DNA from 2 places in the Streptomyces sp. NBC_00457 genome. Region 1 is predicted to be linked to the other one. Evidence: riboswitches for the same ligand, from Rfam matches in the RefSeq annotation. Region 1 holds a riboswitch; the other holds the start of a gene.

The links. Region 1 has a riboswitch for cyclic di-AMP ahead of OG828_RS29415 (transglycosylase family protein). Riboswitches for the same ligand answer to the same signal wherever they lie in the genome.
Region 2: it holds a riboswitch for cyclic di-AMP, as region 1 does, so the genes downstream of both, OG828_RS08220 (LysM peptidoglycan-binding domain-containing M23 family metallopeptidase) here and OG828_RS29415 (transglycosylase family protein) in region 1, are expected to answer to the same signal.

The regions. Positions count from the first base shown of each region.
Region 1 covers NZ_CP107905.1:6,433,072-6,436,707, forward strand. The annotation lists gene OG828_RS29410 (LysM peptidoglycan-binding domain-containing protein) at 1-778, shown strand, start outside; cyclic di-AMP (ydaO/yuaA leader) riboswitch at 956-1,138, shown strand; gene OG828_RS29415 (transglycosylase family protein) at 1,142-1,837, shown strand; gene eno (phosphopyruvate hydratase) at 2,132-3,418, shown strand; gene OG828_RS29425 (FtsB family cell division protein) at 3,511-3,636, shown strand, end outside.
Region 2 covers NZ_CP107905.1:1,765,254-1,768,889, forward strand. The annotation lists gene OG828_RS08210 (TetR/AcrR family transcriptional regulator) at 1-45, shown strand, start outside; gene OG828_RS08215 (SGNH/GDSL hydrolase family protein) at 114-899, opposite strand; gene OG828_RS08220 (LysM peptidoglycan-binding domain-containing M23 family metallopeptidase) at 1,134-2,105, opposite strand; cyclic di-AMP (ydaO/yuaA leader) riboswitch at 2,108-2,273, opposite strand; gene OG828_RS08225 (alpha-galactosidase) at 2,570-3,636, opposite strand, start outside.

The DNA.
Region 1 (3,636 bases):
GGAGGACTGGGAGCGGTACGGCGGCCTCGACTACGCCCCGAGCGCCGACCAGGCCAGCCGTTCCCAGCAGATAGCCGTCGCCGAGAAGATCCTCGCGGACCAGGGCGCCGGCGCGTGGCCCGCCTGCGGACTGCTCCACGGTCTCGGCGAGGACTCCCGCTCGGCGAACGTCGACACGGGCCTGCCGGGCGAGGCGTCGGCCGAACCGTCCACGTCGCCCGACACTTCCTCCGGCTCCGCCGAATCGTCCGACTCGTCCGGCTCCTCCGACTCACCCGGTTTGTTCGACTCGCCTGAGTCGTCCTCGTCTTCAGAGTCTTCGGAGTCGTCCCCCTCGGCTTCCCCTTCCTCGTCCTCCCCTTCGCCGTCCTCCCCGTCTCCGTCCGACGAGCCGTCGGATGCGGCGGACAACTCGGCCAAGTCAGACACATTCGTCGAATCCAGCCCGAGTGCCTCACAGGATTCCGCCAGCCCCTCCACGGGTTCCACTGAGGGTGACGATACGGACAAGTACGTTCAGAGCGGCGGTTCTTCGTACCTTACGGACACCGGCCCCGGCGCCGGAACCGGCAAGCATCGGGGTGCCAGTGCGGACGAGGAGGGTTACAGCGTCCGCGCCGGGGACACTCTCGCGACCATCGCCGACTCCCTTGAGGTGAGCGGCGGATGGCGTGCGCTCTACGCCGAGAACAAGGGAACCGTCGGTACCGACCCGGACCTCATCATCCCCGGTCAGACCCTCGAAGTCGGTGTCGAAACGGTCGAAAACCAGCGGTAGTTGAGGCACGGTTTCACGCTGAATGTCCGGTTCGGCGAAAGTGTGGGATGAGTCTCAGAAGCCCTGATCGTCTTTGAAATTCCGCGGATCGCGTGTCTACGGTCATCACCGCTCGCCAACACGAGCCCCGGCTGCCACAACGCCGAATCCTGCCAGTGGCCGCACGGGAACAGTCGTCGCTTAACAGCGCCGTAGGCAGGAGCGGGGGACCCAAGGTAAGCGCCGCGCCGGTCAGTTGACCGAGCGGCTTGGGGTGAAGCCGTGCCCCGTACGGGACGAGAGCCTCGTACGAGACATGGCCGGGCAACTCAACCGGCCCGAACCCGACAGCTCACCTCGCAGGCGTCGGTGAGGGGATCAACCATGCTGTTTTCCGGCAAGGGCAAGCACCGCCGTCCGTCCAAGGCCACTCGCGCCATCGCCATCGCCGGTGTCACCGGTGCCGCCGTCGCCGCCCCGCTGATGGCGGCCGGCAACGCCTCCGCCGCCACCGCCTCCGAGTGGGACGCCGTCGCCCAGTGCGAGTCCGGCGGCAACTGGTCCATCAACACCGGCAACGGCTACTACGGCGGTCTGCAGTTCTCCGCCTCCACCTGGGCCGCGTACGGCGGCACGCAGTACGCCTCCACCGCGAACCAGGCCTCCAAGGCCCAGCAGATCGAGATAGCCGAGAAGGTCCTCGCGGGCCAGGGCAAGGGTGCCTGGCCGAACTGCGGCACCGGCCTGTCGAGCGCCTCGTACAACGGCTCCTCGTCGAGCGGTTCCTCGTCGAACCAGAGCAGCGAGAGCAGCACGCGCTCCAGCGAGGAGCAGTCGGCCTCCCGCTCCGCCGAGCGCCCCGCGCCCGAGCAGAGCACCAAGAAGACCGTCACCACCCCGACCGGCAAGAAGGTCGAGAAGGGCGACGGCGAGTACAAGGTCGTCAAGGGCGACACCCTCAGCACCATCGCCGAGGAGCACGACGTCAAGGGCGGCTGGGCGAAGGTGTTCGAGCTCAACAAGGACATCGTCTCGGACGCCGACCTCATCTACCCGGGTCAGCAGCTGCACCTCAAGTGATCTTGCCTCCGCAGGCAGAACACAGTTGAACCACACCTCCCTCACATCCGTGGTCCTCATAGTGAAGGCCTCGTGAGGGCCCCCGTCCCCACGGGCTCCCCGCCCCGGTGCGTCATCCCCCGTACGCACCGGGGCGGGGCTTTTTTCTGCCCCACTTTTTGTTCCGTTCAGAAACAATTTGCTCTCGGTTCTGTCCATCGGGTGGGTGACCCGGTGGCCGATCGCCCGGAGCCGGTTAGGCTCATCCCGCAGAGCCGCTGCGGTCCTGCCAATCCGCGTCACATCACGAAGGAGATGCTCGTGCCGTCCATCGACGTCGTCGTAGCCCGGGAAATCCTGGACTCCCGAGGCAACCCCACGGTCGAGGTCGAGGTCGGCCTCGACGACGGCAGCACGGGTCGTGCCGCCGTTCCGTCCGGTGCGTCCACCGGCGCCTTCGAGGCCATCGAGCTGCGTGACGGCGACCCCAACCGCTACATGGGCAAGGGTGTCGAGAAGGCCGTCCTCGCCGTCATCGAGCAGATCGGCCCGGAGCTGGTCGGCTACGACGCCACCGAGCAGCGCCTGATCGACCAGGCGATGTTCGACCTGGACGCCACCGACAACAAGGGCTCGCTCGGCGCCAACGCCATCCTCGGCGTCTCGCTCGCCGTCGCCCACGCCGCTTCCGAGGCCAGCGACCTCCCGCTCTTCCGCTACCTGGGCGGCCCGAACGCGCACCTGCTGCCGGTGCCGATGATGAACATCCTGAACGGCGGCTCGCACGCCGACTCCAACGTGGACATCCAGGAGTTCATGATCGCCCCGATCGGCGCGGAGACCTTCTCCGAGGCCCTGCGCTGGGGCGCCGAGGTCTACCACACCCTCAAGAAGGTGCTGAAGACCAAGGGCCTGTCCACCGGCCTCGGCGACGAGGGCGGCTTCGCCCCGAACCTGGAGTCCAACCGCGCCGCGCTCGACCTCATCATCGAGGCCATCAAGCAGGCCGGTTACGTCCCCGGCGAGCAGATCGCGCTCGCGCTCGACGTCGCCGCGTCCGAGTTCTACAAGGACGGCGTCTACGAGTTCGAGGGCAAGTCCCGCTCGGCCGCCGAGATGACGGAGTACTACGAGGAGCTCGTCTCCGCGTACCCGCTCGTCTCCATCGAGGACCCGCTGTACGAGGACGACTGGGCCGGCTGGAACGTCATCACCGAGAAGCTGGGCGACAAGGTCCAGATCGTCGGCGACGACCTCTTCGTCACCAACCCGGAGCGCCTGGCCCGCGGTATCGAGGAGGGCTCCGCGAACGCCCTGCTGGTCAAGGTCAACCAGATCGGCTCGCTGACGGAGACCCTGGACGCCGTCGAGATGGCCCAGCGCAACGGCTTCAAGTGCATGATGTCCCACCGCTCCGGCGAGACCGAGGACGTCACCATCGCCGACCTCGCCGTCGCCGTGAACTGCGGTCAGATCAAGACCGGCGCCCCGGCCCGCTCGGACCGCGTCGCCAAGTACAACCAGCTGCTGCGCATCGAGGAGATCCTCGACGACGCGGCGGTGTACGCCGGTCGTAGCGCCTTCCCGCGCTTCAAGGACTGACACAGGCCTTAGAGCAGCGTCGTACGTACGTCCCCGTACTCGGTCCCGTACCGTGTGCGGGGACGTACGCACGTATGAAGGGGAGGCGGGTCATGGCGGTCAAGGACCGGGACCGATTCTCCACCGCGACCAGGATCCGGCTGCTCGGCGAGCAGACGGCGGCCCGTGTCTACCGGTCCCAGACCAAACGCCAGGCCCGCCGCTCCCGGCTGACCGGC
Region 2 (3,636 bases), 4.7 Mb from region 1:
GAACTGGGGCTGGAGCGGGCGGCGTTCACGGCGTCGGGGCGGTGAGCGGGCCGGCTCTCAGCCGGGCGGGGTGGTGAGCCGGGCCGCCCCACCACCCCCGCTGAGGCACAGGCTCAAGCCACGGACGCGATCCGCTCCTTGATGTCGTCCGGCGACAGCGTGCCCTTCGCCGTCACATGGTCGCCCGACGACTCCCCGCGCAACCGCCGCCCGATCCACGGCACCAGATACTCGCGCGCCCAGTGGACGTCGTCCCGCCGCACCTCGAGGGTGCCGCGCGGCGGCAGCGGGGGCCAGGGCTGCTCGGGGTCGGCCGGGATCTCCAGGCCGAGGACCTGGCCGGCGCGCAGCGCCACGCGCGTGTGCCCCTCGGCCGAGAGGTGGAGCCGGTCGCCGTCCCAGGCCCGCCGGTCCTGAATGGCCTTCAGGGACCACAGGTCGAGCACCGGGCAGCCGTACCGGTCGGCGATGGCCCGGACATGTCCGTTGTAGGTGGCGATCTTGCCGCGCAGATGCTTCAGCACCGGGACGCGCCGGGTGTCGAAGCCGGTCGTCACCATGACGGTGCCGACGGCCGAGGTGAGTTGCACGATCGCCCGCTCGAAGCGCTCGGCGACCTCGTCGGGGTCGGTTCCGGGCCGGAGGATGTCGTTGCCGCCCGCGCAGAACGAGACCAGGTCCGGGGCGAGTCGGACGGCCCGGGGGAGTTGGTCGGCCACGATCTGGTCGAGGAGTTTGCCGCGCACGGCAAGGTTGGTGTACTCGAAGTCGCCCTCCGGCCGCCGGTCCGCGAGCAGTACCGCGAATCGGTCGGCCCAGCCGACGAACGCCCCGTCGGGGCCGGGGTCGCCGACGCCCTCGGTGAAGCTGTCCCCCAGCGCCACGTACGACCCGATCACTGATCTGATGTCATTCTTCGAATCGTCTGCCACATCGGCCCATGATTCACCTTCCGATGTGAGCTACGCGACCGTAGGAAGGGGTTGACGGACGGTGAGATAAGCCACTCCTAAAGTGTTCGCCAATTCAGGAATACGTCCCGACCGGGATTCCCGCACGGCCGACACCGAAGGCCGGACCCGGGGATCGGGGTCCGGCCTTCGGTGGCGTGGGGGCGGCTTAGGCGCCGGGTGTCAGCCGACGGAGACGCCCTTCGAGCGGAGGTAGGCGACGGGGTCGACGTCCGAGCCGTAGTCCGGGGTCGTGCGGATCTCGAAGTGCAGGTGCGGTCCGGTCGAGTTGCCGGTCGAGCCGGAGAGGCCTATCTGCTGGCCCGCGGCCACGCTCTGGCCGCTGGAGACGGAGAGCGAGGACAGGTGGGCGTACTGCGCGTAGTGGCCGTCGGCCAGCTTGATGACGACCTCGTTGCCGTACGCGCCGCCCCAGCCCGCGGAGACGACCGTGCCCGCGCCGACGGCCTTGAGCGGAGTGCCGGTCGGGGCGGCGAAGTCGACGCCGGTGTGGTAGCCGCTGGACCACATGCTGCCCGACATGCGGTACGGGGTACCGATACTGGCACCGGCCACGGGGAGGGAGAAGCCGCTAGCCGTGCTCGTGGTGTCGGAGGACTGGGTGGTCGCCGTGTTCGAGGACGACTTCGACGAACCAGAAGAAGACGCACCAGAAGCAGATGAATCAGAAGAACCGGACGACTTCGGCGAAGAAGCGGATGATGAAGGCGAATCAGACGAAGAGGACGACGACTTGGAAGAACCGGTCGTGGCCTTCTTGCCGATCGAGAGCTTCAGGCCGGGGTGGATCAGCGCCGGGTCGGAGCCGACGGCCTCCCGGTTGTCCGCATAGAGCTTCTTCCAGCCACCGCTGACATTCTGCTCGTCGGCGATCTTGGAGAGGTAGTCACCGGCCCTCACCGAATAGGTCCGCACACCCGAACTCTTCGCGGCGGCGGTCTTCTCGGCGGCCTTCTTTTCAGTCTGCGGAACCGACTGAACAGCCTTTTCCGAAACCGACTTTGCGGGAGCGGCGTGCGCTCCGGTGGCCCCCAGGAGCGGGAGGGCGAGCGCGGCGCCACCGGTTCCGGCGACGGCGATCGAGCGAGTGAAGCGCTGACTCTTGGGACGGCGGTGCTTACCCTTCGCGGGCATGACGAATTCCTCTCCGGCGCCTACGAGGTGAGCTGTCGGGTGCGGACTGGAGATGTCCGGCCGCGCGGTGGCGACTTAACCCCTAGCCGTTCCGGAGACCGGAACAGGCGTTGTACCAGTGGGTCCCCCGCTCCTGCCGTTCACGGGTGAGTTGAGCGGTCTCCGGGCGGCGGCAGGATTGGGCGTCCGTCCGGATTGGTGGCGAACGTAAGCGACCAAGACGCAAAGGGACAAGCAAGAGGTTCCATGGTTGTGCGTTTCTCTTGATCCCTTGTGAGAAAACCCAGTCACCCTCCGTGAATTCCGCCCCTGTCGGCGGATTCAATCCCCTGGAAAAACACGTGAATTACGTGAACATGACGGACAACGCTCGGTCACGAATATGACGCTGCTCACGCAGCTTCACCCCAGGAGGCTTTATTCCAGACCGAGTTGGAATGAAGATCCTAATTCGGACAGATCACTCAGATGCGACGCAGGCGGAGAACTGTCGCATCGAGGTCACCACGCAGCCCCGTGCGCAACCCGTGATGCAGCAAAACCGCACCCCGGTGAACTTCGCCCGTTTCGCGGCATTCATACGACGCTGTCGGGTCGAGGCCGCGCAGCCGCAGCGCCGGAACGGGCTCGCCGTAACGCTGCGCCTCGAGCCAGGCGAGGACGACGGTCTCGTCGCCGAGCACGTACTGCACCGCACTCAGCCCGCCCTGCGGCGGCCGCAGCCGGTACAGGTCGCCGCGCTGCACGAGGGGCCGGATCTCCTTGTACAGACCCACCCAGTTCCGGGCCTCGGCCAGCTCGTCGTCCGTCCACTCGGTGAGGTCACCGCCGACCCCGAGCACCCCGGCCATGGCGCTCACGAACCGGAAGCGCAGCGAGCTGACCCGGCCGTTGAGCATGGCGTTCGGGCTGTCGGTGACCCAGGCCGCCATCACGCGCGCGGGGTGGACCTGGCTGAAGCCGTGCTGGATGGCGAGCCGGTCGAGCGGGTCGGTGTTGTCCGAGGTCCACACCTGATCCGTACGGCTCATGATCCCGAGGTCGATCCGGCCGCCGCCGCCCGAGCAGGACTCGAAGGCGACGCCGGGGTGCGCGTCCCGCAGGCGGTCCAACAGGCCGTACAGCGCACGCACATGGTCGACCCACAACCGCTGCGGATACGCCTCTCCCGGCCAGCCCGCATCGGTGAAGCAGCGATTGAAGTCCCACTTCACATAGTCGATCGGGGCACTGGAGAGGAGCATGTCGAGCCGCTCCCAGAGGTACTCCTGAACGTCCTCGCGGGCGAGGTTCAGTACGAGCTGATTGCGGAATTCCGTCCGCTTGCGCCCGGTTTGATGCTGCACCCATTCAGGGTGGGCGCGATACAGATCGCTGTCCGGATTGACCATTTCGGGCTCGACCCAGATACCGAATTGCATACCGAGACCGTGCACGTGGTCCGCGAGCGGCTTGAGCCCGCCGGGGAAGCGGTCGGGGTTGGGTGTCCAGTCGCCGAGCCCGGCCCGGTCGCTGGTCCGCGCCCCGAACC